Regions from separate parts of the Viridibacillus sp. FSL H8-0110 genome, predicted to be linked through region 1. Evidence: riboswitches for the same ligand, from Rfam matches in the RefSeq annotation. Region 1 holds a riboswitch; each other region holds the start of a gene.

The links. Region 1 has a riboswitch for S-adenosylmethionine ahead of MHH98_RS02295 (bifunctional homocysteine S-methyltransferase/methylenetetrahydrofolate reductase). Riboswitches for the same ligand answer to the same signal wherever they lie in the genome.
Region 2: another riboswitch for S-adenosylmethionine. It lies ahead of MHH98_RS20305 (M20 metallopeptidase family protein); the one in region 1 lies ahead of MHH98_RS02295 (bifunctional homocysteine S-methyltransferase/methylenetetrahydrofolate reductase).
Region 3: another riboswitch for S-adenosylmethionine. It lies ahead of MHH98_RS11575 (cyclase family protein); the one in region 1 lies ahead of MHH98_RS02295 (bifunctional homocysteine S-methyltransferase/methylenetetrahydrofolate reductase).

Annotation. Positions count from the first base shown of each region.
Region 1 is NZ_JBBOPJ010000001.1:445,065-452,770, forward strand. Features, by position in the region: gene MHH98_RS02280 (Na+/H+ antiporter) at 1-2,026, opposite strand, end outside; gene MHH98_RS02285 (protoporphyrinogen oxidase) at 2,289-3,677, shown strand; gene MHH98_RS02290 (class A sortase) at 3,827-4,489, shown strand; SAM riboswitch class I at 4,663-4,769, shown strand; gene MHH98_RS02295 (bifunctional homocysteine S-methyltransferase/methylenetetrahydrofolate reductase) at 4,843-6,702, shown strand; gene metH (methionine synthase) at 6,683-7,706, shown strand, end outside.
Region 2 is NZ_JBBOPJ010000001.1:4,101,728-4,109,433, forward strand. Features, by position in the region: gene MHH98_RS20300 (VOC family protein) at 169-978, opposite strand; gene MHH98_RS20305 (M20 metallopeptidase family protein) at 992-2,191, opposite strand; SAM riboswitch class I at 2,363-2,468, opposite strand; gene MHH98_RS20310 (nitric oxide synthase oxygenase) at 2,550-3,611, opposite strand; gene MHH98_RS20315 (GGDEF domain-containing protein) at 3,963-5,150, opposite strand; gene MHH98_RS20320 (DUF5050 domain-containing protein) at 5,591-6,724, opposite strand; gene MHH98_RS20325 (collagen binding domain-containing protein) at 6,968-7,706, opposite strand, start outside.
Region 3 is NZ_JBBOPJ010000001.1:2,309,509-2,317,214, reverse strand. Features, by position in the region: gene MHH98_RS11580 (ATP-binding cassette domain-containing protein) at 1-2,868, shown strand, start outside; SAM riboswitch class I at 3,344-3,439, shown strand; gene MHH98_RS11575 (cyclase family protein) at 3,518-4,255, shown strand; gene MHH98_RS11570 (GNAT family N-acetyltransferase) at 4,310-4,765, shown strand; gene MHH98_RS11565 (5-oxoprolinase subunit C family protein) at 4,909-5,904, opposite strand; gene pxpB (5-oxoprolinase subunit PxpB) at 5,901-6,626, opposite strand; gene MHH98_RS11555 (LamB/YcsF family protein) at 6,837-7,598, shown strand; gene MHH98_RS11550 (NRAMP family divalent metal transporter) at 7,613-7,706, shown strand, end outside.

The DNA of each region.
Region 1 (7,706 bases):
TCATTTCATACAACGATATGCTTTCAATATAGTTTACAAATCTACGCAATTCTTTTTCTTCTGTTCGGTCAATTTCACCGGCTTCGTACATTTTTTGGATTTCCAAACGTTCAGTTTCAATTAAAAGAGCGCGTAATTCCTCTTTTATTTCATCGCGGCGTTCAGAATTTCGAGTGACGGATTGCTTCATCCTATCCATAATTCTGCGATATTCGTAAATAATAGAATTAGCAAGATCAGGGTTTTCTTCTGATTTTGCATATTGTTCTAGAGCATCAATGCCTGCTCCTAAAGCGTGCATACGTAACTCTTTCTTTTGGCGGAAATATTCAATCCGTTTATCCTTATTTAAACTGTATCTTTTTCGAGTAGTTTTCCAGTGAAGTAAAATTCTATAGAGAATAGTGATTACTTTTGGGCGATTTGGATTACTAATATTCTTTTCGCGTTCTTTAAAAGCAGCTTGGCATGCAGAGTATATATCCGGATCTAAGTTTTGGTCCTTTTGATTCTTTTCTATATAGTCCTTTTCTGCTTTTAACCCAATTAAACGTAGTTTTTTTATTTGATGCTTGCGTTCTTTAGAAGCTAATTTTTCTGCGTTGAGCTCTACATCGATTTGATTGAACATCATTTTTGCTTCGTCTATTAATTCAAAAGCTACAGTTTGGTTTTCTTCAGTCATCACTGTATTTATTTTACGGACTGAAGCAAGCAGTAAGCGTTTTTTGGCTTCATTAAAAGTGAGCTTTCCTTCTCGTATTTCTAAAACTTCTTCTTCATCAATTAAAAGAGGTAAGAAAATTGTAGCAATTAGCAATGTAAATAAAATAACACTAGATGCTAAAAACAAAATCAGCGAACGCTCTGGAAACAAATCTCCGTTATCAACTAGTAAAGGAAGTGATAAAACACCGGCCATCGTTACAGCGCCACGAACGCCTGTTAAGCTAGTCAGCAAACTCGCCTTCAGACTAGGCCTTTCTATTTCTTGAATTGCGTCTTTTTTATATTCATAGTGAGAAAAAGCATATGACCAAATGAAACGAATACCTAAAATAACAAAACCAATTGCAATAGAGTAACCGATAATTTGCCAGTTATTCATGGATGGATTCTCTAACGTTTCTGTCATCGACAACGGAATGTTTAATCCAAGTAACAGGAATACGACTCCGTTTAAAATGAACAGCACGATGGACCAAGTGTTTTCTGTAATTATTTGTTCTTCAGCAATTAAAGTCTCAGTATGATCTTTTACAAGTGCATGCACAATTCCACCTACAACGACTGCAATGACCCCTGATGCATGAAAGACATCCTCTGCAATGAAATAAATGATAAAAGGTGTTAAAAGCTGTAATAATGAATGAAAAACGACATCATGGATGCCTTTTTTTCGAAGTGTAAAGCGCAGTTGCGTAATGATGATACCTAAAATTAGACCAAGTATAGCCCCAGCCAAAAATGTATAAGTAAACTCGAAAAAAGCTTCCTTAATTGAAAAGTACCCTGTCACAACAGCTGCCACGGCGAATTTGAAAGCAACTAAACCAGAGGCATCATTAATAAGTGATTCACCACGAACGAGGTTTAAAATCTTCTCGGGTATTTGAATACGCTTTGCAATACCGTTTACTGCTACAGGATCTGTTGGTGATAAAATGGCTGCAAGTGCAAATGCAGCAGCTAGAGGTATATCAGGAATTAGCCAATGGATAAAGTAACCACCGCCGAGCGTCGTTAGAAGGACTAATATAATGGCATTCCCAAGAATAGGTGTGCGCATTTTCCACAGTTCTTCTCTAGGGAAATTGCGTCCGTCATTATACAAAAGTGGGGCAACAAAAAGTAATAAAAACCATTCAGATTCAAGCTGAAGCGTCATTTCATTAGCGAATATAGCTAATAGAACGCCAAGTGCTATTTGGATTAGTGCTGTAGGTATAAATGGAATATAATGTCCAATTACATTTGATAATAACAGGCAAACTAATAGTAATAGGATTGTAATTAATAAATCCATAATAAACTCCCTTCAAAAAAAGTATCGATAGAAAAGTAAGTATTTATTCATTACCCTTTTTCAGAAATAAATGTACTGTATAAAGAAAATTTCAAGAATATTTATGAAAAGGCCACGTTAAATTTGACAAAGGTGTAAACGTTCGCAAATAAGTGCGTGAATTTGTGATGGATATCATGACAGTTTCGAAAATGAAAGTTTATACTAGAACTACAAACAACCAATTAAAATAAAACAGAATCCGTTGTGAGGAGTGAATATATTGAAAACAGTTGTTGTAGTTGGTGGCGGTATAACAGGTCTTACTACTATGCATTATTTACAAAAGGAAAAAGAGGACAAAGGCTTAGATATAGATTTAGTATTGATTGAAAAGAATGACTACTTAGGTGGTAAAATGCACTCAGTAGAAAAAGATGGCTTTATTTTGGAGACGGGTGCAGATTCGATTGTTGCACGTCATTCTAGTGTTATGCCATTAGTAGAAGACTTAGGGTTACAAGATGATCTTGTATATAATGGTACAGGAATTTCGTATATTTACACAAATAATACATTGCACGCGATTCCAGCAGACAGCGTTTTTGGCATTCCTACAAGTGTAGAGTCCCTTGAAAGTAGCTCATTAGTTTCAGCAGAAGGAAAAAAAGAGGCGTTAAAAGATTTAGAAATGCCTAATGAGCATTTCACAAAGAATAGCTCAATCGGTTCTTTCTTAGAGCATTTCTTAGGAAAAGAGCTTGTTGAAAAACAAATCGCTCCAGTGTTATCAGGGGTCTATTCAGGGAAGTTAGACACGCTGACAATGGCTTCAACATTACCGTATTTACTCGAGTATAAAGAGCAGTACGGAAGTATTATTAAAGGGTTTGGCGCACATAAAGAAGAATTTCAAAAAGCGGCAAATAAAAAATTCATATCCTTTAAAAATGGATTATCTTCTTTATTTACCAGTTTTGAAGAGAAGTTAGCAGACGTTACAATTCTAAAAGGCGTTTCAACAAATCATATCGAAAAAAGCGGCGACAAATATAAATTGACATTTGATAATCACGAAGCAATTGAAGCTGATTTTATCGTGTTAACAACACCACATGATGTAACTCAAAAACTATTAAAAGATCCGAATTTGGACGAGGACTTCAACGATTTTAGCAATGCCTCACTAATTACGATGTATTTAGGTTTTAATATTCCCGATAGCCAATTACCTGCAGACGGTACAGGTTTTATCGTTTCTGAAAACAGTGATGTCAAATGTAATGCTTGTACATGGACAAGTCGTAAATGGAGTCATACTTCAAAAGACGGCAAATTACTTGTGCGTTTATTTTATAAAAACTCAAACCCAGATTTTGAAGAAATGAAGCATTCAAGTAAAGAGGAATTAACTGAAATTGCTTTAGAGGATATTGCAAAAAGCTTGAATATAGAAGCAGAGCCTACTGTTGTAGAAGTGACAAAGTGGAATGATTTAATGCCAGTTTACCATCTTGGTCATGGAAAAACAGTAGAAGCTTTATCAACTAAAATGGCCACTGCATATGAAAATGTATTACTTGCAGGTTGTTCTTATTACGGTGTAGGTATTGGCCCTTGTATTAAGAACGGGAAAGAAACAGCAGAATCAATTCTAGCAAAAATACATTAAAAAACAATCAAGGTAGGTAGAAAAGAGCTAAGGGATACCAATTTCATTAGCTCTTTCTTTTTGGGTTAATTTTAACGTTATGTCAAACTGCTTGAAAGTGCTAAGTGAATTGTTACTATTAAAATGAATGAGAAAAGAAGGTGGATAACATGCAGAAAAAGGGAAGTTTGATATTAGGCATTTTCTTGCTAGTAATTGGTTTAGTTTTTATTTTCTATCAGCCTATTATGGGATATTTCATTTCGAATATGTCGAAGGCAACGATTGAGCAACAAGACATAGCGTCAGCAATGAAGAATCTAGATGCGTCATTTGATTTTCAGCAAGTGGATGATTTAAATGTCAAAGATGTTGTAAAGGCACAATTCAATCAAAAAAAACTAAATGCCATTGGAGCTATTAGTGTACCTCAAGTGAATATGCGATTACCTATTTTATATGGTGTATCGAATACAAACTTAGCAATTGGTGCTGGTACGATGAAACGTGAACAAAAGATGGGAAAAGCTAATTATGCCTTAGCGGGTCATAATATGAATAATGGGAAGGCACTCTTTAGTCCTCTTACTAATGCGGAGGAAGGTATGCAAGTTTATGTAACCGACTTTAAAAAAATCTATGAATATAAAATTGATAAAATGCATATTGTACAACCGGAGCAAATTGATGTCATAAATGATTCAAATGAAAAAATGATAACGCTCGTTACATGTAATTATGATGGTTCTAAGCGACTGATTATTCAAGGTGAATTGGTTGAAATAAAAAGTTATGATAAGACATCAGCTAATAAAATTTTTGCAAATAAATAGTCATGAAGAAATGATTGTTGTTTCAACAAGTAATTGCCAAAACTCATCTTTTTTGTTTTGTAGCTAAAATATACTTATAATACAGAGTTTTGCTATAATTCTAAAAACGCTCTTGACGATATTCTTTTCTAGGGTTATGATTCTTTTAATTATTCTAACAATTAAATATATATTTCTTATCAAGAGAAGCTGAGGGACTGGCCCTTTGAAGCTTCAGCAACCAGCCATCTGGTCAGGTGCTAACTCCAGCGGATTTACAGATTGTCCGAAAAGATAAGAAGGAGCGAACATCGTAATCGTCAAGCCTTCTTATCCATAAGAAGGCTTTTTTATGTAGAAAGGAAGGGATTTTAATGGGATTACTTGAAAAATTGCAAACACAAGTGTTAACAGCTGACGGTGCGATGGGCACTTTATTATATTCTTACGGAATTGATTATTGTTATGAGGAATTAAACATTACCAAGCCTGAAGTGATTGAAAATATACACCAACAATATATAAAATCAGGCGCTGACATTATTCAGACTAATACGTATACAGCGAATGCCATTAAATTAGAACGTTATGGTTTAGAGAGCTCTGTAAAGGAGTTTAATGAATCGGCAATCGCCATTGCAAAACATGCTGCAGCACCAGGAGGCCAATTTGTCTTAGGGACAATTGGTGGTATTCGCGGTATTCGTAAAAGTGAAGCGACACTAGCTGAAATCATAGCTGCATTAGATGAGCAAGCGGGGTATCTATTAGCAGGTAATCCGGATGGTTTATTACTAGAGACGTACTATGATTTTGAGGAACTTTCATCTGTAGTGCAACATTTGAGAAAATTGACTGATGTACCAATCATCTCGCAAGTATCAATGCATGAACCAGGTATTTTACAAAATGGCTTATTATTAAATGATGCATTGCACCAATTAGAAGCTTTGGGTGCAGATATTGTTGGAGTAAATTGCCGTTTAGGCCCTCACCATACAATCCAAGCGTTTGAGGATGTAGAATTGCCATCCAAGGCATTCTTATCTGCATATCCAAATGCTAGTTTGCTAGATGTAGAAGATGGCAAAATTGTTTACGAATCAGAGGCTGATTATTTTGGCCGTGCTGGTGTTTTACTACGTGACCAAGGTGTTCGATTAATTGGAGGATGTTGTGGTACGACACCGAAGCATATAGAAGCTGTAAAAAAACGTATTGCTGACCTACCACCAATTGAAAATAAAATTGTAAAGAAGAAAAAAGTAATCGAGATTAAAGAAGCGACTCCTGATCAGCATGAGCCACTTCACGAAAAGGCGAAAAAGGAACGTACAATCATTGTAGAACTCGATACACCTCGCCACCTTGATACCACTGCCTTTATAGAGGGGGCGCAAATACTCAATGAAACAGGTGTTGATGCTGTCACTATGGCTGATAATTCATTGGCATCCCCTCGTATTAGTAACATGGCAATGGGCTCAATTTTGAAAATGCAAAATAATATTCGTTCCCTTGCTCATATTACTTGTCGTGATCGCAATCTCATCGGCTTACAATCGCATTTAATGGGTCTTGATGCATTAGGTATTAATGAGATTTTAGCAGTTACTGGAGACCCTACAAAAGTAGGTGATTTCCCAGGTGCAACTAGTGTTTATGATGTCTCAAGCCTAGAGTTACTTCAATTAATTAAACAGTTGAATGAAGGGATATCATTCTCAGGTAAACCTCTTCGTAAAAAGGCTAATTTCTCTATTGCAGCTGCATTTAATCCTAATGTACGAGTGCTTGATAGAGCCGTAAAAAGATTAGAAAAGAAAATTGAGTGTGGAGCAGATTATTTCATCACACAGCCTGTATATACGAAGGAAAAAATAATAGAGATATATGAAGCTACTAAACATTTAGAAACCCCTATTTTCATAGGAATCATGCCACTAACAGGTATCCGAAATTCAGAGTTTTTACATCATGAAGTACCAGGGATTAAGCTCTCTGATGAAGTACTTGAAAGAATGCGCGCAACGGGTAATGATAAAAATCTTGCAACTGCAGAAGGAATAGCGATTGCTAAGGAATTAATCGATACAGCCGCAGAGTTATTTAATGGTATTTATATCATTACGCCATTTACACGTTACGATATGTCAGTAGAATTGATTCATTATATTCAAGAGCTAGATCAACAGAAAGTAGGAGATCACAACTATGTTAAAACAACCAATTAAAGAACGACTCCAACAACATATTCTTATATTAGACGGTGCAATGGGGACTATGCTCCAAAATGCTAATTTAACTCCCGAGGATTTTGGTGGAGATGAATATGATGGCTGTAATGAATATTTGAATATCACACGACCTGACGTGATCGAAAATGTACACCGTGCTTATTTAGAGGCGGGTTCAGATATTATTAGTACGAATACATTTGGTGGGACTCCTGTTGTATTAAATGAATATGCATTGGGTGATCAAGCGCATGAAATTAACTTATTAGCAGTGCAAATCGCTAAAAAAGTAGCGGATGAATTGTCAACACCTGAATGGCCACGATATGTTGCTGGTGCAATGGGACCAACGACTAAAACCTTATCAGTAACTGGTGGTATTACATTTGATGAGCTATTGTATGACTTTTACGTGCAAGCTAAGGCATTAATTAACGGTGGAGCGGATTTGTTATTACTTGAAACAAGTCAAGATATGCTGAATGTTAAGGCTGGCACTTTAGGTATTAAACAAGCGTTTGAAGAGCTTGATAAAGAACTGCCTGTGATGATCTCGGGAACAATTGAACCTATGGGAACTACTCTGGCAGGGCAAAGTATTGAAGCCTTTTATATTTCAATTGAACATATTAAACCGCTATCAGTCGGGTTGAACTGTGCTACTGGACCTGAATTTATGACAGATCATTTACGCACGCTTTCAGAATTAGCAACAAGCTATGTTAGTTGTTATCCGAATGCAGGTTTACCAGATGAAGAAGGGCATTATCATGAGACTCCGGAATCATTGTCTAAAAAGCTTGAAGGTTTTGCAGATAAAGGCTGGTTGAATATTGTTGGGGGTTGTTGTGGTACCACGCCTGAGCATATTAAATCAATCCGTAAAGTAGTAGAGCATAAGCAGCCTCGTCAAATGCCTGAAACAGCGCATGGTCATGTCGTAGCAGGAATTGAACCGCTTATATATGATGATTCAATGCGCCCGTTATTTGTAGGTGAAC
Region 2 (7,706 bases), 3.7 Mb from region 1:
CTTATAATGGTTAGGGTTTTTATATTACTAGGCGCAAGTTATCCACATAAAAAAGCTATTAGGTAGTTTAACCACTACCTAATAGCTTTTAATTTTTATTGTCTTTATAATTGCTGGCTTACTATTTCCCCTCCACTTTATGTCACACAATTATAATATTGCTATAAATTACTTCTCAAAATGATAGCGACCGTTAAATAATCCAATTGTGCCAGGTTCTTTAGCACCTGAAAAATTAACTTGGAATGGAAATTCGCCTTGTTCTGCTAATACTTTTGCAACAACTCCATCTCCAATAGGACTAGCAAAGTATAAGTCCCCTCCAGCTAATGTAAGAACCTGTACAATAGCATTCAACTCTGGATCGACATATGCTTCTGCAACCTCTAACCCTAAATAACGAGACCATTTTTCAGCAGTTTTTTCAGCATCTATTACAGCAAAAGTAACACCTGCAAATTCTAACTTTTCTGGTTGATTTCCAATGACACCTTTTTCAATTTGTTCCTGTCTACGGGCATCGTCATTATCGTCCCATTGAATAATAAATGGTAATTGAAGAGAGTCATTTCCTTCACCAGCATAAAGTAACTGCCAGCTAATAATACTGCCATCTGGTCGTTTTCTGTTCATTGGTACTGGCCCATTTACTGATAAACCTTGCTCTTTCAAACGCTCTGCTATACCTTCAATATCCGTTGTACGAGCTGCAAATCTTACGAAACCTTCTTTGAATTTATTATTTACTACTGTTTCAATAAGGCTGTGATGTAAATGTTTTGCCCCTGCTACTAATTCTCTGTCGTATGTACCAAGGTACTCTATATAACTTAGATCAAAGTAACTAAGTGCATTGTACGTTCCGCGCCCTTCATGAACGCCACCTTCAACAGCGTAAATTCCTTGATTTTGTAATGGCTTAATTACTTCTTTTGGCTCATCCACAAAATGTACTAAGTGATCAAAAGATAATGTCATGTTCCAGTCCCCCTTATTTAAATAAATAATGTGAAACGATTTTCACAAATGATTTCTCTATAGTTAATAACGCTCTTTCATCAAAATCAAATTTTGGATGATGATGTGCAAAATGAGTGCGTTCGTCGTCATTTCGTGAACCTGCTTTAAAATAAGTACCTGGCTTTTCATTTAAAAAGTACGCGAAATCCTCCCCACCCATTGACGGTTCAAAATCAATCACAGATTCTGTACCGAATTCTGCTTCAAATAATTCTTTCACAAGCTCTGTTTCAGTTGGATGATTGTAAAGGGCTGGGTAGCCATGCAAATAATCGATTTCACATGTGGCATGTGCTGATTCCGTTACTCCTTTGACAATTGAGTAGATTTCTTCTTTTACCTTACTCCGAACATCCTCTGTCATCGTCCGGACCGTTCCTTCAATAATTGCCGAATCTGCAATGATATTAAAGGCACTTCCAGCGTGGAATACACCAACTGTCACCACCGCTGCATCAAATGGATTTAAGCGACGACTGACAATTTTTTGCAACGCTCCAACGATTTCACTACCCACTATAATCGAATCGATGGATTGCTGTGGTTTCGCACCATGCCCTCCTAGTCCTTGGATTTTAATTGTGAATTTATCAACTGCAGCCATTTTGAAACCATCCCCAACAGATACCTTTCCAACTGGCGAACCCGAGTCTAAATGCGCACCAAATACATAATCTACATCCTTTAATACATCTTCAGCAATCATGAATTTCGCACCACCAGGAGGTTTTTCTTCCGCATGTTGGAAAACAAAAATGATGTTACCGTGCAGATGCTCTCTGTAATGGCTTAGCGTTTTCGCTGTTCCAAGTAATGAGGCTGTATGTCCATCATGACCACATGCATGCATAACACCATCTTTTTGAGATTTATAAGTAACTTCTTTTAAATCTGCGATTGGTAATGCATCAAAATCTGCTCTTAAAGCGATTGTTTGACCAGCTTGATCCCCCTTCAAAACACCGATTAAACCATTTCCGCCTATCCCTTTTTTCACCTCTAAACCGAAGCCCTCAAGTTTTTCTGCTATAAATTTTGCAGTTTCATATTCTTCAAAAGATAACTCTGGATGCTCATGCAAATATCTCCTCCATCCAACAATTTCATCAAAATCTTTATCTATTTCTTCATAAATTGTAGTTAAAAGTTCTTTTTGCGTTATCGCACTCATTCAATATTCCTCCCTCAATTTATACCTTTAATTCAAATAGGTTTACTTTGAATTTGAGTTAAATTTTTTTCTTAGAACTTTTCATTATATGCTCTGTAAATTTATTTCATGATAATAAAAAAGTCGATTTCTCTATTTCATTTAGAGAAATCAACTCGGTATGTAAGTCTCTCCTCATCTATCAAGTTTTTAATCAACTTGCTGGAAGTAGCACCTTACTTTAATAGCGGTTGCTGAGATATCACAGGGCCAGTCCCTCCACCTCTCTTGATAAGAAAACCTATTGAATTAGTAGTAATTAAAATCATGTTACGCCAATCCATTGAAAATTGCAATAAATTTCCTGCTATTTTCTAAATCAATACGGCGCTTTCTGATAAAAATAATTTGGTGTTTTACGTTCATTGTCATATGGTTTATGGAATATATGCGTTGTAGCCGGTGATAACGGTGGAATAAGCCATGTCCAATTCCCTGTTACGTCACGCCCTGCAGTTTGTTCATTGGATTCGAAGCGTTTAAATTGTTGTGCTGCTGTATGGTGATCTACAATACTCACTTCATCTTCTTTATACGAATATAAAACGGCCGCATTCAATTCAACTAATGCACGGTCTTTCCATAAGGAAGAATTTGAAGATGTATTTAAACCCATTTTTTCTGCGATTGTCGGTAACATATTATATCGATAATCATCTGCTAGGTTACGCGCACCAATTTCCGTTCCCATATACCAGCCATTAAACGGAGCAGCTGCATATGTAATACCACCAACTTCTAATTTCATATTCGAAATCATCGGTACCGCATACCACTTCAGACCAAGTTCCTTAAACCACTCAAATTCAGGGTGTCGGATTGGTACTTCTAATATATATTCAGCTGGAATATCGAATACTTGCGGTTCTCTTTCTCCAATTTGAATAACTAGTGGCAAAACATCGAAACGCCCACCTTTTCCTTGCCAGCCAAGTTGCTCACATTTCTTCGTAAACTCTACCGAATCTGGATCTCCAACAACGCCATTTGCTGTTTCATACCCAGCATAGCGGATTAATTGATGATTCCAAACACGTACGTTAGGTTGAGAGAAAATTGTAATCGTCGGACGGATTCGACCACCATTTGTTGCAAAATCAATATGCTCTAGAAGTCCTTGAAAAATGTCGTGCTCGCTTGTCAATTCCCGCTTATCAAGCACTTGCAACGTTTGCCAAAACAAACGACCTATACATTTATTACTATTACGCCAACCTACTTGTGCACCAAATCTCAGTTCATCTATTGTATGTTCATAATATCCATTATCTTGGATATCATTCTCTACTTCAACTAAGCGTCTTACTAACTCCTCTTCAGATCGCTCCGTTTCCGAATAATACAACTTTATAAAATCAATAGCCTCATTCAACATCGCCATAGTTCCTCCTGTCACCACTCGACTTCCTATCTACCATCATAGAAGAATTGATTTCCATCAGACAAGGCATAAGACTTAAATAATGTGGTGATTTTGTGGCAACTTCCAATTTTGGCATAAACCGATTTGATTTGAATGAATTTTTAGAATAAAAAATAAAATAATATCTTCTTAAAATTCAGCTTAAAGTGTAAATAAAAAACGCCCCCGAAAGGATTTAGTTGAAAAATATATTCTAATTCCATTAGAAGTCTATTTATTAAATTTTTTTGGCATTGGTATCCCACTCTCCACAGAGAGTAAACACGATTCATTACTTATAATCAAGATTATATACTTATTACCGAATAATCATACAATCGAATAATTATTACGACCGCTTTTTTTTACTTTATATAATGCTTTATCGGCGCTTTTGATTACAGTTTCTACATCAGTTGAGTTAGAACAAGGCAATGTACAAGCGCCAATACTTACCGTCACAATGTTAGATACAGGTGAATTTTCGTGAAGAATAAACAATTTTGATATAGCCATTTCAATCAATTTGCATTGTGTGTGGACCTGTTCTTCCGTCAAATCCCTTCCAACTACGACAAATTCTTCCCCACCCCACCTTACTGGGATACAATCGTATTCTTGTACTGTATCGGCAATTGCTTGTGCGATAGAACGCAGTGTATTATCGCCACGATTGTGTCCATGATGGTCATTATAATTTTTGAAGTAATCGATATCAATTAAAATAATTGTCACATCTATAGATTGTTCAGCACGATTTCTGTATATATCTTGTATATCTCGTTGAAAGCCATGTCGATTATAGATACCCGTCAACTCATCATAATAGGCTTTTAATGACAATTGCCTATTTGCTTTTTGTAGCTGATCTGTCAATATCGCATTTCGTTTCAATTCTACAAGCCACTGTTCCTTCGTTTTATATGACTTCAAATAATCTCTGTAAACTACTCTTGAAATTATAAAAGTTATGATAACAATAAGCGCTACAAAGTAAAGTTGTAGATAGAATAGATAGAAATCATGATGAGCTATTGGAATTCCTACTACTAAAATTGTAGTTGCAATTATGATAGGCAACAATATTTGGTTTATTGATGTATAAAATAGTACTGCACAAAGTAGCATACACAATGTATAGACCATAAAATCCTGATATTGTACTTGATCCATTACAGAAATAATCGCTCCATAAATCATTGAAATGGTAATATAGACAACAATAATTTTTTCCCATTTATCAATATGTTTAACAGAGTAATTGGATACCTTCATTTGTCTACTAACAATGTAAAAACAATATATATTAAACAAACAAAATGACGTATATACCGCCATATATTGAAATGGGAAATTCGGATGAAAACTTGAAAAAGACGTAATTCCAATATTAACAATACCAATCAAAACAATAACAACCACATACACTTTTGTTATCAACAACATGCGTGACATATTATCCAACAATCGTTCTTTTCGAAAAACAAGCTCTTGTTTAGAGTCTTGGTCCTTCCTCATAGGGGCCACTCCCATCAATCGGCTCGCATTATTCCCTTATGAAATCCTATTTTGTACAATACATTCCAACACTGCTATAAAAATATTTCACCTTCGATTGAACCTAATTCATAGTCCTAAACTTAACAATACACACGTTTCATAGTATTAATCCCCCTAAAATAACCATAGATAGATGCACACAATTATGTCAATGGTAACGGATTTGTTTAATAAATTATATAATATAAGTTCTTTACTTAGATTTAATACTAATTTAGAGCATTTATTTAGTAATACTAACCATCAGTTCTAAACAAATTCTGAACAAAATGTGATGTGCTAGACAATTATTTACATTATTAGTAATTAACAACTGTCTAAATATTAAATCAGAAATACTAAAAACCCTAACTTCTGTAGAAGTTAGGGTTTTTAACAGTATTTTACAGTTAATATTTTCATTTAGCATTAAAAGCTAATTGGCGCATCTTCCCTGATTCATTTTCTTTATAATAAAGTACTTTACTTTTTACATACAAGTCTACGACATGGGTGGATTTTATTTTAGTTTTATTTTGACCATTTAACTTCACTTTATATAAATAACCACCATCAGAATAATTACTATAGTAAATCCATTGGCCATATACGGCTAAGAAAGGTGCTCTGTCGTTGACAACTTTTAATTGCTTATTACTTTTTTTATCCATCTTAAATAACTGATCATTTTTGTTATTTGAAAAATAATATGTTCCACTTTTTTCAATCACGTTCCCCATGTTGTGGAAATATCTGTATTTTACACTATTTGCGTTCGGAAACTCTTTTTCTTTCCAGCTATGATCTTTTTTCAATTGTGCATTACTTAGTAAAAAATAATGATAGTTGACAACTCCAGTTTTGTTTGGAATTGGATCATCCCAAGTCGTATCGATATGATAGTACTCACCATTAATCTTCACCATGTTCCAAGAGTGGCTCTCGCCTTTACTACTTCCCGTAACAACTATTGTTTCCACTCCTACATTATTTAAAAGTAGTTGCATTGACTTTGAATACCCATCACAAACGGCAACTTTATTCACTAAAGCACCAAAAACTTCATAAGAATCTCGGGAAACCTTATCTTTTCTATGGTTTTTGTAATCATATTTTACCGATAAAACTAGATAATCATGAATAGCCTTTATCTTTTCTATATCACTCATATTTTTTTTTATTTTTACATTTATTATACGCTTTACTTCAGCATCAATTTTGTTCTTCTTTTTAAGAATACTTTGTTTACTGCCATCATATTTAAATTTGATTGTTCCAGTTGAGAATGTAGTTGCTCCATTATAATAAAAAATTTCCGGATGATCCTCAACTACCTTATTTACGATTGCCCCAATTTCTTCAGGCCTTACTTCGCTAGAATTAAAATATGTACTTGCTTCTACATTTTGCAAGCTTTTGAGAATATTATTATATGTCTTTTGTTCTTCGTTACTAAAAGATTTTGTTGAGATAGTGCTCCTTGCAAAGGTTTGCATAGGAAAGATGCTTGCTATTAAAATAATTCCTAGAATCACCTTCATTAACTGTTTCATCTATACCATTCCTAACCTTTTCTTTTCTCTAATTATATTAAATATAGTTCTAAATAAGTATCCGACATTAGTTATATTGACTCCATCCTGAGTAATTCATCAGTGAATATATGTATCTATAATAATAATGCAAATGTTTAAATTCCGGACTAAATACCTATAAAATTACCTTATTATCTATTCGTTTCCTAAAATAAAAAGAGGACTATTAGTGGTGAATTCCCACTAAATAGTCCTCTTTTCCTATGCCTTTGTACTTCTTCTGTTATATAAAACCCATAAACCAAACAGGATAGCTAAAATCCCTGTAAATAAGGTACCTGCTGAATACTCTACACCTGTTTGTGGAAGTAATTCACTTTCTTTTATGCTTCCCAGATTATTTGGCTTATCCTCATTTTTATTATACCCAGAATTATTCGCCTTACCTGTATCACTCGGTTTTCCTGGTGTGTTAGGATTACCCGAATTGTTTGGTCCTCCAGGATTATTTGGATTTCCTGGTTTGCTCGGTTTGCCTGGTTCTCCTGGTTTGCCTGGATCAACTGGTTTGCCTGGGTCAACTGGTTTACCTGGGTCAACTGGTTTACCTGGGTCAACTGGTTTACCTGGGTCAACTGGTTTACCTGGGTCAACCGGTTTGCCTGGATCAACTGGTTTGCCTGGATCAACTGGTTTGCCTGGATCAACTGGATGTTTGTATTCATTTGTTTTTGTTAAGTCCAGTATTTCAATTTGTTCTTTTTGAATAGCAAATTCTATCGGCTTGCTATCTAGTATATAACCAGCTGGAGCTTTTGTTTCAATAAGTTGATAGAATCCTTCATCAAGATTCTCTTCATAAATTTCACCATTTTTATCTGTTATTAGTTTCTCTTTTCCACTAACAACGGTATACTCATCTGTCTCTAGCTTTTTATACATCAATTTGAATTCTGCATCTTTTAATACGATTTTAGAATTATTTGCATCTACTTTTTTC
Region 3 (7,706 bases), 1.9 Mb from region 1:
GGCGTATTTAAAGACATTCGTGTTACTCTTGCTGAAAAATTCAACCTGTCTCCAGAAGTTTTTTCATTTAATAATGAGTTAGGGTGGTGTCCAAGTTGTAAAGGTCGTGGAACAACTAAAAATGTCGAATGTCCTAAGTGTCAGGGGAAGCGCTATAATCAAGAAGTTGAGCAATATATGATGGAATTATTTGATAAACCACATAATATTGCCGATATTAACGACTTAAGCATTGAATCTATTATTTCACTTGCAGAAGTTTTAAATATTAGTGAAGGTAAACAACATATTCTCAAAAATATGATCAATATGAATATTGGTTACTTAACATTAAATCGCATTATGGGTACATTGTCAGGCGGAGAATTAACACGCCTGTACTTGGCAGAATTTATGGCATCAAGTGAAAATACCGTTATTATTATTGATGAAATATCTGTGGGTCTAGATCACCAAACGCTATTGAAAATTTTAGAACAGATTAAACAATTGGGCTATAAGAATCAAATTTGGCTCATTGATCATTCTGACACGGTGCTTGACGCAACGGATGAGCAATTGTTTTTTGGTCCAGGTAGTGGTAAATACGGCGGGAAAATTGTTGAAGAATCACCACGTCCAAAACCAATCATTTGGGAACAAAATGAAGCATTGCCAACAGGTTACTATCAATTCAAAGAGCTTTACTGTCGTAATATTCAAATGGCAGAAATTCAGATTCCTCAAAATAGACTTGTAACGTTTACGGGTGAATCAGGATGTGGTAAATCGACACTTGTTAATGAATGTATGGCCAAAGACTTTCTGAAGCGATATCCAAAAGATAAAATTGTTATGGTCGGGCAAGAACGAAACCAATCGATTACGAGTCGGTCAACAGTTGCGACGTTTCTTGATATAAAAAGGAAACTCACAAAATATAGTGAAGATATTAATGATATTTTTCAGCGCTCGATTGAAGATATTATTGATGAACTCCCAGAAGGAGATATCGCTCATAAACGCTTGAGTTTATTGATCAAACTTGGACTTGGTTATTTGACGTTGGAAAGAAAAACACAGTCCTTATCGACTGGTGAATTTCAATGTGTCCATTTAGTTTCGGAGCTGTTTGCCAACTCTAGAAACCCACATACTCTTTTTATTTTTGACGAGCCTTCAAAAGGTTTATCACAAAATATCTTAAATCAATTCATCGATAGTCTGAGAAGCATTTTGCAAGATGAAACTGTCTCAATAATAATGATTGAACATAATGCGTATATGCTAGAAAACTCTGATTTTATCGTTGATTTTGGTAAAAGACAGCTTGCACCTGTAGAGCATCTAGATGTTGTCAGACATGAAGACTATTATCGTCAAAAAAACAGTGAAGACAGAGTTGTTCCGTTACGAATCTCTTCAACACTCAATCAACAAAATGGGGTTAACTACTTAAAAGAAAATCATATTGCCTATTTTAAAAATGCAGAAAACGTCTATAAGGGTGGCATCCTAAAAAGCTTATCATCAATGGCACGTTTGATTTATGGTGAATACGAATCGGAAACAATTGCACCCGTCATCGCTATTGATTTAGAACGGCATTTGTATAGTCAATATAGTTTTCTTTATGAAATGGGAGGCTTGATCAACCATATTGTGGCAGCTCATCCGACCAATAAAAATACGAATAGCTTTGATTTCTATAATCAAGAAAACCATTGTCCATCCTGCTCTGGGCGCCAACTAATTGAAAAATTTGATATAGATATTGTTATTCAGGACAAAACCGTGTCATTCTGGGATGGCCTATTCCATCCAGAAGTAATGAAGGTTTTAAAATTCTATCAATATCCAAAATTGCAATTCCTCTTTGATGAGATTAAGAATGAGCTCGGTCAGGATTTAAGTAAAAGTTTTAATGACATGACGGAAGCAGAAAAACACACCTTTTTATATGGGTATTGGGAAAGGTCATTCTATGATAAAGCAGGCAAAGCTTCGAGGATTTGGGAAGGCTTTAATTTAATCATTGGCCGCTATATATTTGTATCTAAATCGATTATTAAAGAGCAAATAAAAGCATCTAAAGAGTTGATTACCTGTCCAATCTGTGAAGGAACCGTGCTAAACCATCATAAAAAGCTAAAATTTGACGACACGGATATTCGAAAGATTATTCAGCAGCCTATTAATCAAGTGTTGAAAACAGTTGGTAAGTTACAGATACTAGAAAAACTAAAAGCTATCGTCGGTGGTGATATGACTTTGACTGAAGATGTCTCCTTATTACCTAGGGGAACACAGGTTGCTTTGAAAATGTTTGAACTGGAGCAGGGAAGCTTTGCCCATTATGAAATGGTTTTACAAAATGTACTACCTTTTTGGGGCAGTATTAGCGGCAATATCGAATCCATCAGCATGAATAATCGGATCACCATCTGTGATTTTGACAATATTACCGAAACGAGAGAAACGATCATTGATAAGTATTTCACCAATGGTAAATATAAAAAGCTTACCTATGTCTATGAAGCGTTTGGTTACAAAAAAATTGTCACTCAAATTAATAAGATTAAAAAAAGTCATCAATGTCCTTTCTGTAAAGGGAAGAAAGTAATTTCTGAAGATGGACTACATGATGGTGTGTATAAATTATCAGTACCATGTGTTAGTTGTTATGAAAGTGGCATCAATGATGAAGGGCGTAAGGAAATCGTAGATGGCATAGACGTGCAAACATGGTTAACTGGCAAAGTAAGTGATGTTGTTGCTGAAAGTCCAAATCTTGAGGCTGTAGCTCATATTCCAATTTTCAATCGTATTCGTGATTTGAATAAGCGAGAGATGATGGGGATATATCAATTCCTTGAGCAAAATAATTAAATTAAATATAAAAAATGTGATATTTAAGTAAAGATTAGCTGTCACGCAATGAAGAAAACTCATTTGCAATAAAAAATTGCAAATGAGTTTTTATGCTATTCAGAAGAGGGATTGTTGGATTAAAATTGTCAACCTGGTTAGACAAAAGATTGGAGATTGGTTATGGACCCATGCATACTTGATCACAAACAACCATGAAGATTTGCAAGAGGAATTCATTAACTCCGATGTAAAGATAGTTCGTTCATTAAGTAATATAGAATACAACAATAAAAAATATGTGAATGAAGATATAGATGCTAGATGGATAGTATTTGGTATCAAACGAGGCTAGAATCGTATCTGATGCCTTTAATTTAGAAGGAAAAGTTATCATAATTGATTATAAGAGTCATATATTATAAAGAATTTTCTAAAATTTTCATTGACAATAGATTTCTAAAGTTGTAAATTAAGAATCAACAAAATAACTTTTTTCTTATCCAGAGAGGTGGAGGGACTGGCCCTATGAAATCTCAGCAACGGACGATGTACCGTGCTAATTCCAGAAGCGTATGCTTGAAGATAAGAAGAGTGCATGGACATATCGCCAACCTCTTCTTATCAAGGAGAGGTTTTTTTGTTTTAAAAAAATGATGAGGTGATGGATATGTCAACAGAATTAATCAATGCACTACAAACGTTAAAGGAAAAGAAATGGATTGATTTAACACATACTTTTGGAGCAGAAACACCACGTTTCAACGCATTTAAAGGGTTAGAAAAAACAACTCTATTTTCACATGATGATGGCTTTTTTGCTCAGAATTTTGCATTTGCTGGACAGTATGGAACACATTTAGATGCACCTATTCACTTTGTTCGTGATGCTCGTTATTTAGAAGAATTAGATTTAAAAGAGCTTGCATTGCCCCTTGTTGTAATAGATCATTCTAAAGATGCAGCAGAAAATCATGATTTCACCATTGCAGTTGAAGATATTTTGAAATTTGAGGCCGAACATGGAGAAATTGAGGCAGGTACATTTGTTGCTCTTCGTACGGATTGGAGCAAACGTTGGCCTGATGTTGAAGCATTTAATAACTTTGATGCAGATGGAAATCCACATGCACCAGGATGGTCAGTAGATGCACTTAAGTTCTTGTTTGAAGAGCGTCATATCAAAGCAGTAGGGCATGAAACTTTTGATACGGATTCTAGCATTTTATACCGTCAAAACAATGCATTACTAGGTGAACTATATGTATTGGAACAAGATACATATCAAGTAGAGTTGCTTACTAATCTAGACCAGCTACCTGCAAAAGGGGCTGTCATCTTTAACATCGTTCCTAAACCTGAGAAGGCTTCTGGCTTCCCAGTTCGATCATTTGCTATTCTGCCTTAAATATTCATCTAAAAAATACTAGCAAATGAATAATTGAAACTGAAGGTGAACTCTTTGGATATTAAAATTGATGATTTATCAAGAGATGAAGTTAAAGCGTTGTTGGAGGAGCATCTTCAAGGTATGGCACTAAATTCTCCACCAGAAAGTATACATGCGTTAACTATCGAGGAATTGAAAAAAACAGAAATTACTTTCTGGAGTGCATGGGAAGGCGGTGCATTAATTGGTTGCGGAGCACTAAAAGAACTGGATGCACACCATGGTGAAATAAAATCCATGCGTACTTCTTCATTATACTTACGGAGAGGCGTTGCAGGGCGTATGCTTGAGCATATTATTGAAGAGGCTAGGCACCGCAATTATAAGCGTTTAAGTTTAGAAACAGGTTCAATGGAGGCTTTTGAACCCGCAAAGAAGCTGTATTTGAAAAATGGGTTTCAATATTGTAGGCCATTTTCTAATTACATTGAGGAGCCGAATAGTGTATTTATGACATTAGAGTTATAAGTATATTGATTAATCATTCTATTAACAAAAAGATTAAATAAAAAACAATAAGAGCATGTTTTGAATAATCTTCATTCAAAACATGCTTTTTCTTTTTGTTCTTCTATATTTTAGTTGGACAATACAAGGCACTCTTTTTAATATTAAGAAAGCTTTGCAGAACAGCGAATAGCAGCAGCAATGGTTTTTATTTTTTGCTCATTTGCTATTAATGCTTGTTGAGCTTCTTCTAATGTTACTAGTTCGAAATGAATTTTAGCACCTGTTTGTAACTGTGCAAGGCTAGCTAAATCAGCAGTAATGACTTGAACCATTTTCGGGTAACCACCAGTTGTTTGGCGATCAGCCATTAAAATAATCGGTTTACCACTAGGTGGGATTTGAACGGTACCAAACGTAACAGCCTCTGATAATAATTCGAATTTCTCTGTCAAAGATAATGCTGGTCCCTCAAAGCGGTACCCCATACGATCAGCCTCTGTAGAAAGCGTGTAGGAGTTGTTTGTTAAGCACTGCTGACTTTCAGTGGTAAAACTATCCCACTCAGTACTAGGCATCACTCGTATTGTTTGTTGTTGATTTAATGAGATTAATTCGTTGTAATTTACAGACCACGAAGCAGGACCTACTAGTTGTATTGCATATTGATGTATTTCTTTATTTTTTTTAGTATAAGGTCCGATAATTACTTCATCCTGCTTTTGTAATGCTCTGCCTTCAAATCCGCCCATGCCCGCCTTTAAATATGTACTTTTACTATTCATTACAGTAGGAACTTGAATACCGCCAGCAAAGCTTACATAAGCACGACAACCTTTGTGGGCTCTTTTAAACTTTAATACGTCTCCTTTTTTCACAATAAATGGACGCCAAAGTGGTGTTGGTTCGTTATTAATCGTTGCAGTTAAATCTCCACCTGTAAGTGCAATTAGGTGGTCATCATTAAATTGTAATACAGTCCCAAATAATGAAACCTCAATTACGGCTTCACTTTCTAGGTTACCTACAAGAATATTCGCAATTCTTAATGAATAAGCATCCATAGCTCCACTAACGATGACTCCATATTTTTGTGACCCGAATCTCCCTAAATCTTGGATGGTAGTTAATAAACCAGGTTTAACGATTGTAACTGTCATGATCTTGTCTCCTTCAATTGTTTGTATTCTTTTTCTGATATTGGTTTAAAGCGAATACAATCACCTGCTTGTAAAAGAGAAGGAGGTGTTTCATTTGGTAAAAATAAATCGAGTGGTGTACGACCGATAATTTGCCAGCCACCAGGTGTTTCAAATGGATAAATTCCCGTTTGTTTACCTGCAATCCCAACCGAAAGTGCGGGAATGGCAAGTCTAGGTGTTTCTTTTCGAGGTGTTGCTATAGCTTCATTCATGCCTCCCATAAAAGCAAAGCCAGGTGCAAAACCAAGCATATAAACAAGACACTCATTCGCACTATGTAATTGAATGACTTCATCAGTCGTTAAGCCATTGATTTTGGCTACATATTCTAAATCTGGGCCGTATTCACCACCATAGACAACGGGAATGTCAACTACTCTTTGCGTGTGTTGTTTAACTGTTGTCATTTGAGTGATCAGTTGTTGCACATACTGACATACAAAGCTATATGATGTTACATTTCCATTAACCTTAAAAAGAGTGTAAGGATTGTAGTAGATTGTAATATTTGTATATGCTGGAACAGCTTCAATAAAACCTTCAAATGGCTGTTCCTCAAGCAATGATGCTAAATTTTGTAAGATAGTACAGTTCGATGGATCAATCGTATTTCCGATTTGAACCATCACTGCTGAATCTCCTAAAGGTTTAAATTTCACATGTTTAAATTCTTCTCCCATAGTGTACAACCCCTCATTTTGCGTTTTAAACATTATAATCATATAGATACATAAAGGTAAATGACAAGTAAGATATTTACATTTGATAATTCACTATAGTGAGAAAGTTCAAAAATAAATGTTTTCAGAATAATGATTTAGTGATAATATAAATTTTGTGTTAGAAAAACTGACATTAAATTGATTTTCAATTAGTAAGGGGCTGAGAAAATGTTTCGTGTAGACTTGAATTGCGATTTAGGAGAAAGTTTTGGTCAATACAAACTAGGGGAACAAGAAGAGATTTTAAATTATATTACTTCAGCTAATGTAGCATGTGGTTTCCATGCCGGAGACCCAACAGTGATGAGGGAAACTGTTAAAATGGCTATTGCAAAAGGGGTAAAAATTGGTGCTCATCCTGGATTACCAGATTTAAATGGCTTTGGACGTCGCCCAATGCAAATTACTCCTCAAGAAGGCTATGACATGGTCGTATATCAAATTGGTGCACTACAAGGGTTTTTATCTACTTGTGGAGAGAAAATGCAGCACGTAAAACCTCACGGAGCTTTATATAATATGGCTGCGAAAGACCAGGCATTATCTGAGGCTATAGCACAAGCTGTCTATGATGTCTCACCTGAACTTGTGTTATTTGGATTAGCTGGAAGTGAGTTAACGAAGGCAGGAGAAAAACTTGGTCTCCAAACAGTTCATGAAGTATTTTCTGATCGTACATATCAAGCGGATGGATCACTTACTTCACGTACACAATCAGATGCTTTAGTAACAGACGAAGAACAATCTGTAAATCAAGTCGTAACGATGGTCAAAGAAGGCTATATTGAGTCTCAACAACAAACGAAAGTATTATTGCGAGCGGACACTGTTTGTATCCATGGGGATGGAGTACATGCTCTTGCATTTGCAAAATATATTCGAAACACATTGGAGAAAAACAACATCAACGTTCAAGCATTTCACGTATAAAAAGGGGTTTTCATATGACAAAGGTTAACTTAGATCAAGGGCAAGGGAGAAAGAAAGTAGGACGCAGCGTCTTATTAGGAGCTGCTTTCCTTATGGCAACATCAGCGA